DNA from 2 places in the Pseudomonas sp. GW821-FHT01C01 genome. Region 1 is predicted to be linked to the other one. Evidence: predicted binding sites of a transcription regulator. Region 1 holds the regulator's gene; the other holds the start of a gene.
What was found. The regulator FliA, encoded in region 1, starts transcription of late flagellar genes. The targets are predictions, from matches to a motif close to CTAAAGTTTNNNNNNNNNNNGCCGNTAA.
Positions count from the first base shown of each region.

Region 2: the regulator FliA is predicted to act here: its motif matches at 2,101-2,128, upstream of motA (flagellar motor stator protein MotA).

Region 1 covers NZ_JBWKXF010000009.1:91,709-95,477, reverse strand. The annotation lists gene AC07XF_RS09000 (chemotaxis protein CheA) at 1-652, opposite strand, end outside; gene AC07XF_RS08995 (protein phosphatase CheZ) at 700-1,488, opposite strand; gene AC07XF_RS08990 (chemotaxis response regulator CheY) at 1,510-1,881, opposite strand; gene fliA (RNA polymerase sigma factor FliA) at 2,050-2,790, opposite strand; gene fleN (flagellar synthesis regulator FleN) at 2,787-3,617, opposite strand; gene flhF (flagellar biosynthesis GTPase FlhF) at 3,734-3,769, opposite strand, start outside.
Region 2 covers NZ_JBWKXF010000025.1:45,373-49,141, reverse strand. The annotation lists gene AC07XF_RS16630 (rhodanese-like domain-containing protein) at 1-450, opposite strand, end outside; gene AC07XF_RS16625 (HDOD domain-containing protein) at 492-2,030, opposite strand; gene motA (flagellar motor stator protein MotA) at 2,197-3,048, shown strand; gene motB (flagellar motor protein MotB) at 3,052-3,769, shown strand, end outside.

The sequences.
Region 1 (3,769 bases):
CCACCGCATCAATGGCGAACTGGCCTTTACCGTGCAACTGATCGAGCAACGACTCGAACTCGGCATCGGTGATTTCGTCGCTGGCAGCGGCATCGCTGGCAGGCACTGGAGCAACCGCCGGAGCCTCGGCCTGCGCCTTGACGGCGTTCAGCGAGTCCAGCAGTTGTTCGAATTCATTGTCGGTGATGTCGCCCGACTCGCTTTCAGCCACGGGCTCTTCAATCACTTCGGCGACAGGCGCCGGTGCGGCTTCGTCTGCCGATTGCGGCTCGGCCAGACGGGCCAGTGCCGCGAGCAATTCAGGTGTCGCAGCCGTGATCGGGCTGCGCTCGCGGACTTCGCTGAACATGCTGTTTACCGCGTCCAGCGCTTCGAGAACCACGTCCATCAATTCCGAGTCGACGCGCCGCTCACCCTTGCGCAGGATGTCGAACACGTTCTCGGCGATGTGGCAGCACTCCACCAGCTCGTTGAGCTGGAGGAAGCCGGCGCCCCCTTTTACAGTGTGAAAACCGCGAAAAATTGCATTGAGCAAATCCGCATCATCCGGACGGCTTTCCAGCTCGACCAGTTGCTCGGACAGTTGCTCTAGAATCTCGCCGGCCTCAACCAGGAAATCCTGAAGGATCTCTTCATCGGCGCCGAAGCTCATCAGGGGGGTGCTCCTAACAGGTCTAAAAACCTAAAATACCTAAAAGTCTAAAACCCTAGGCTGGATAGCAAATCGTCCACATCGTCCTGACCGGACACAACGTCTTCTCTTTTATCGGCATGAATCTGCGGACCTTCACCCTGAGAGAGATGTTTTTGTGGATCTTTTTCCGCAAGCATCGCTTCACGGTCATGTTCGATGCCCGCAAAGCGGTCCACCTGACTGGCCATCAGCACGAGCTTGAGCAAGTTGCTTTCAACTTCAGTGACCAACTGGGTCACGCGCTTGATCACTTGCCCTGTGAGGTCCTGGTAATCCTGGGCAAGCAGGATGTCGTTGAGATTGCCCGACACCGCACGATTGTCCGTGCCGCTGCGTGCCAGGAAGCCGTCGACCCGCCGGGCCAGCTCGCGGAACTCTTCCGCACCGACTTCGCGACGCATGAAGCGCCCCCAGTCCGTGCTCAAGGCCTGGGCTTCATCCGCCAGGCCATTGACCAGCGGCGTGGCACTTTCCACCAGATCCATGGTGCGGTTGGCCGCAGCTTCGGTCAGCTTGACCACATACCCCAGACGCTCGGTGGCATCGGTGATCTGCGACACCTCTTCGGCTTGCGGCATGTGCGGGTCAATCTGGAAATTGACGATCGCGCTATGCAGCTCGCGAGTGAGCTTGCCTACCTCCTGATACAGGCCGCGGTCACGGGTCTGGTTGAGCTCATGGATCAATTGCACCGCGTCGCCGAACTTGCCTTTTTCAAGGCTCTCGACCAATTCGACGGCGTGTTTTTTCAGGGTCGACTCAAAATCGCCCAATGAAGTTTCGTTATTGCCCATAGCTCCCCCGTGGCGCACTCATCAACCGATGCGTTCGAAAATCTTCTCGATTTTTTCTTTCAACGCCTGGGCTGTGAAGGGTTTGACCACATAGCCGTTAACGCCGGCCTGGGCCGCTTCGATGATCTGCTCACGCTTGGCTTCAGCAGTCACCATCAGCACCGGCAGGTGCTTGAGCTTTTCATCGGCACGCACGTGGCGCAGCAGATCGATACCGGTCATGCCAGGCATGTTCCAGTCCGTTACCAGAAAGTCGATGCTTCCGCTGTTGAGCACCGGAATGGCGGTAGTGCCATCGTCGGCCTCGACGGTGTTGGTGAACCCAAGGTCACGCAGCAGGTTCTTGATGATCCGCCGCATCGTTGAGAAGTCATCAACGATGAGGATTTTCATGTTCTTGTCCAATTCGACCTCCAAGCAGTCTTAAACGCGCCCAGCACCTGGACGCGCCATTTCAATCAATCCGGCAAAGCACTCAATGACTGTCTGGAGCACAACAGATCGGGACCGGCGCAGTTCAACACCACACCAGCCTCTTTCGCAGTGTCCCCCACACTGCCTTCAGCGCGCTCGCCACTCCCCCAAACGCCCCCGCAAACGGGCCGCGCACTGGCTGTGTAACTGGCTGACCCGAGATTCGCTGACCCCCAGGACCTCACCGATTTCCTTGAGGTTCAACTCTTCGTCGTAGTACAGCGCCAACACCAGTCGCTCACGCTCCGGCAAATTGGCAATCGCATCCGCCAGCGCAGCCTGGAAGCGTTCATCCTCCAGGTCGCGTGACGGCTCGAGATGAGCACTCGCGCCATCCTCGTGCAGCCCTTCGTGTTCGCCGTCCTGCAAGAGATCGTCGAAACTGAATAACCGGCTGCCCAGGGTGTCGTTCAAAATCCCGTAGTAATCATCGAGACTCAATTGGAGTTCGGCCGCAACTTCGTGATCTTTAGCATCACGGCCGGTTTTCGCTTCAATCGAGCGAATGGCGTCGCTGACCATGCGCGTATTGCGGTGAACCGAACGTGGCGCCCAGTCCCCCTTGCGCACTTCATCGAGCATGGCGCCGCGGATTCGAATGCCCGCGTACGTCTCGAAACTGGCGCCTTTGCTGGCGTCATATTTGGTCGACACTTCAAGCAGGCCGATCATCCCGGCCTGGATCAGGTCTTCGACCTGGACACTGGCCGGCAAGCGCGCCAGCAAGTGGTAGGCAATGCGTTTAACCAGCGGCGCGTAACGCTCGATCAGCTCGTACTGCGCATCACGCGCCGATTTTTTGTAGAGGTTGTAACCGCTGGCCGTCATAGAACAGGTCCTGCTGTCTGTTGCACCAGGCGCTCGACGAAAAACTCCAGGTGCCCGCGCGGGTTGGCGGGCAGCGGCCAGGTATCGACTTTCTGTGCGATGGCCTTGAACGCCAGCGAGCACTTGGAACGCGGGAAGGCTTCGTAGACGGCGCGCTGCTTCTGCACGGCCTTGCGCACGCTTTCGTCGTAGGGCACCGCGCCGACGTACTGCAGGGCGACGTCGAGGAAGCGATCCGTGACCTTGGTCAACTTGGCGAACAGGTTGCGCCCTTCCTGCGGGCTCTGGGCCATGTTGGCCAGGACACGGAAGCGGTTCATGCCGTAGTCGCGATTGAGCAACTTGATCAAGGCGTAGGCATCGGTAATCGAGGTCGGTTCGTCGCACACCACCAGCAGCACTTCCTGGGCTGCGCGAACGAAACTGACCACCGAGTCACCAATGCCCGCAGCAGTGTCGATCACCAGTACGTCGAGGTTGTCGCCGATATCACTGAAGGCCTGGATCAGGCCGGCGTGTTGCGCGGGGCTCAGATGCACCATGCTCTGAGTGCCGGATGCGGCCGGAACGATACGGATGCCGCCTGGCCCCTGCAGCAGTACGTCGCGCAGTTCGCAGCGGCCCTCGATTACGTCGGCCAGGGTACGTTTGGGTGTCAGGCCCAGCAGAACGTCGACGTTCGCCAACCCCAGGTCGGCGTCCAGCAACATGACGCGCCGGCCAAGCTCAGCCAAAGCCAGGGACAAGTTCACTGACACGTTAGTTTTCCCGACGCCACCTTTGCCGCCGGTCACCGCGATCACCTGTACGGGATGCATGCTGCCCATGTTATTTCTTTACCTTGTCTTGCATAGACGGAGGCCACATTACTGGCTGCGCGTTCGCAAACGGAACAATGCATGGCAGACCATCGATGTAGGTACAAAAACTGTTCATTATTACCTCAGCCAACCTGCTTGGTCGGGCTGTGGTAGATGTC
Region 2 (3,769 bases), on a different contig from region 1:
GGTGGCGGTGGGTTCGTCGTGCAAGGTCAGTGAAACCGGGCCACCCACGGCTGGCGGGACCTGGATCGACATGGGCAAACCTTCTGCCAGCCAGGCCCGCAGGCCGCCGTCGACATAGTGGTACTTGCCGTGGCCAATGACGTCCAGCAGCCAGATAAAGCGTCCGGCCCAACCGCCGCCTTCGTCGTCATACACCACGTAGACCGCATCGGGGTTGTGTCCAAGCTCTCCAAACAACGTTTCCAGCGCTGCCTGGGGGGGCATCAATCCCGGGGCGGGCGCCTGGCCGAGTTGCGTGCGTTTCGGATCGACAAAGCGCGCGCCGGGTATGTGCCCTTCGGTGTAGCGGGCGACACTGGTCAGGTCCACCAGAATCAGTTCGCGGGCGTCGAGGCGAGGGAGCAAGTCGCTCGGCTCGATCACCAGCGGCAAGCCAGAGAAGTCAGACATGTGAGGTCTCCAGAGCACAAAAGGGAGGATTGTAACGCAGCTTATTGGCCTCGGTGGCTAAAGCTGTGCAGGGCTTTTTCGATGCACTGCGCAGTTTTGCCGAAGGCCTGTACGGAAATTTCCGAAAACGGACCGCCGCCCTGATCTGCCACGACGATCATGATCACCCGGCCGTTGTTGACCAGCGAGCGCAGCAGCAGGTGTTCGCCGCTGAACTGTTTACGCAGGTTGTTGGGCAACAGGGGCGAGAATTGCGCGTTGTTGGCTGGCGTCAGGCGCACCTGGGCCTGTTGCGCGAGCAGGCGTTGCAACACGTTGCTCTGGCTGACCACGAAGTTCAGCCCGGCCGCTTCCTTTGGCAGGCCGGCCGTCTGGTGCACGCGCAGATTGGCGTGGGTGCGGTCGGCCATCAGGATCATCACCCGACGCATGCCGCAGGCCACGAGGGCGTCCCGGGCGGCGATGGTCAAGTGCATGGCGTTGGTGAAGCGACTCGGCTCGACCAGCAATTCGGCGCATTGCTTGCGCCACATCGCCAGCTCTTCGGCGTTCGGTGCCGCCGCCGGCAGCAAACCGGCGTGGATACGGTTCATGCCCCACGGCCAGATCAGCGATTCGGCGGGGTGCCAGAGGTCGGGCATGGCGTGTTGGCGTGCGCTGTTGGCAGCTTGCTGGTGCAATTGCTGCTGCACCTCGTCCATCGGCATTTGCAGGTAAAGGCTGGTCAGGAGCTGCCAGCGCTCACTGTGCGGGCTGTCCCAGGCGTGTTGTGCCGACAGCGCCAGACCGTTGGCCAGCAGCACCGTGTTGGCCGGTTGATTGAGCCAGCGGCGCAGGGTCGGATCGTCATCGAGGCGGTTCTGCTGGCGCAGTGGATGCTCGCTGTCACGGGCGATGCGCAGGACTTTCACCAGTTCCCGCTGTTCAGTGAGTAACAGCCGATAACCCTGCTGCACCCAGATCGGCAAGCGCCAGATATCCACCAGCGCCTGGCCGATGTCCAGCAGACGTACGCCAAACAGTTGCTGTTCGACTTTGCGTGCCGACTCGCCTTTATGGATGACCCGCAACTCCCAGTCTTCGAGCAGTTTTGGATGGGTCAGTGCCAACGGCCACAGAGGCGAAAGAAACAGCAGGCTGCCCCAGTGGATGTCCTGCCACAGGCGTGCCAGGCGACTGGCAAAAAAACCGTTGGCCTGTTGCGTGGCGTGCTGGCTGATCATCTGCAACTGACGCAGGGCTTTGGGGATTTCGGACTGGGGTTCGGCGGGCAGGCGCGCGAGCAGCTCTTCCGTGCGCTTCAAGCCGAGGCGATTGATCGCGATCTCAAGGTTTTCCGCCGGCTCGGTCATGCTGCCGTGGGTGTGCCGGTTGGCTTCACGGATGACACTCAGGGCCAGGGCCGGGCTGTCCTGCATCAATTCAGTGATATCGCGCAGCGAGCTGCGACTGTCGCGGATCGCCCGGCAGACTCGGTCGTGACTGTCCTGCGGAACCGGCAGGCGCACACTATCCAGAAGCTTGACCCAGCCTTCGAGCGTCGTCGGTTTTGGCGTTGGAACGTTCGTTTCGTTAACCATGGTGGGAGGCGATCATCGTCAACATTACCTATGCCCGGATTGGGTCAAATTGGCTTTTCGCCTGAACGGCCTATAGTCTGGCGCAGTTTTGCCGATAAGTAGAAGAAGAGATTTTTTAACTTCCGAATATGACCTTGAACCCGACTCAGTAAGTGCTCTCCTACCTATGGCTAAAATTATCGGCATCATCGTCGTATTCGCGAGCGTGCTCGGCGGATACGTGCTCTCCCACGGCAAAATCGGCGCTCTCATCCAGCCTTTCGAGGTGATGATTATCGGGGGTGCGGCCCTTGGCGCATTCCTGCAGGCCAACCCCGGCCACATGACAATGCGCGTGCTCAAGAAGGCCTTGGGCATGTTCGGTTCGCGCTTCAACCACGGCTTCTATCTGGAAGTGCTGGGGCTGATCTACGAGATCCTCAACAAGAGCCGCCGCGAAGGCATGATGGCGATCGAAGGTGACATCGAAGATGCCGCCGCAAGCCCGATCTTCGCCAAGTACCCGACGGTGTTGAAAGATGAACGCATGACCGCGTACATCTGCGATTACCTGCGCATCATGTCCTCCGGCAACATGGCTCCCCATGAGCTTGAAGGCTTGTTCGACATGGAGCTGACCAGCCTCAAGGAAGACCTGGACCACCCCTCCCACGCAGTCAACGGCATCGCCGACGCCATGCCCGGTTTCGGTATCGTCGCGGCGGTATTGGGTATCGTGGTGACCATGGCTTCCCTGGGTGAAAGTGACCAGAAAATGATCGGTCTGCACGTCGGTGCAGCGCTGGTAGGTACCTTCTTCGGTATTCTCGCCGCCTACGGTTTCTTCGGTCCGTTGGCCCACGCCCTGGGTCACGATGCCAAGGAAGAACTGAACGTCTACGAAGCCATCAAGGCCTCTTTGGTTGCTTCGGCTTCCGGCATGCCGCCATCGCTGGCGGTGGAGTTCGGCCGCAAGGTTCTGTATCCGGCGCACCGTCCTAGCTTCGCTGAGCTGGAACAAGCGGTTCGCGGTCGCTAAGTCATGGAAAATAACCAGCCAATAATCATCAAGCGCGTCAAGAAATACGCGGGCGGGCATCACGGGGGTTCCTGGAAAATCGCCTTCGCGGATTTCGCGACAGCGATGATGGCGTTCTTCCTGGTGTTATGGCTGTTGTCCACGGCAACGCCGGAACAGAAGATCGCCATCGCCGGTTACTTCAAGGACCCAATCGGCTTCTCCGAAAGCGGCACACCGTACATCATCGATCTGGGCGGCACGCCGACCCTGGCGCCGGAAAACACCCTCAACCCCGAGGTGAAGTCCCAGCCGCAGCCGGACAAGGTCACCATCGATACCGATCAGGTTGAAGGCATGGCCGAGCAGGTCGAAAAAGAACGCCTCGAACTGTTGCTGCAGGAACTGCAGAACAAGGTCGAAGAGAACCCGCAACTGCAGAAGTTCAAGGACCAGATCCTGTTCGAAATCACTCCGGACGGCCTGCGCATCCAGATCGTGGACGCGGAAAACCGCCCGATGTTCGATTCGGGTTCAGCCCGTCTGAAACCGTATTTCGAAGACATCCTGCTGGCCATGGCCGACACCATCAAAGCGGTGCCGAACAAGATCAGCATCAGCGGCCACACCGACGCCAAGCCGTACACCGGCACCGGTGATTTCGGTAACTGGGAGCTTTCGGCCAACCGTGCCAACGCCGCACGTCGTGCGCTGGTGGCGGGCAGCTATCCGGATGCACAGG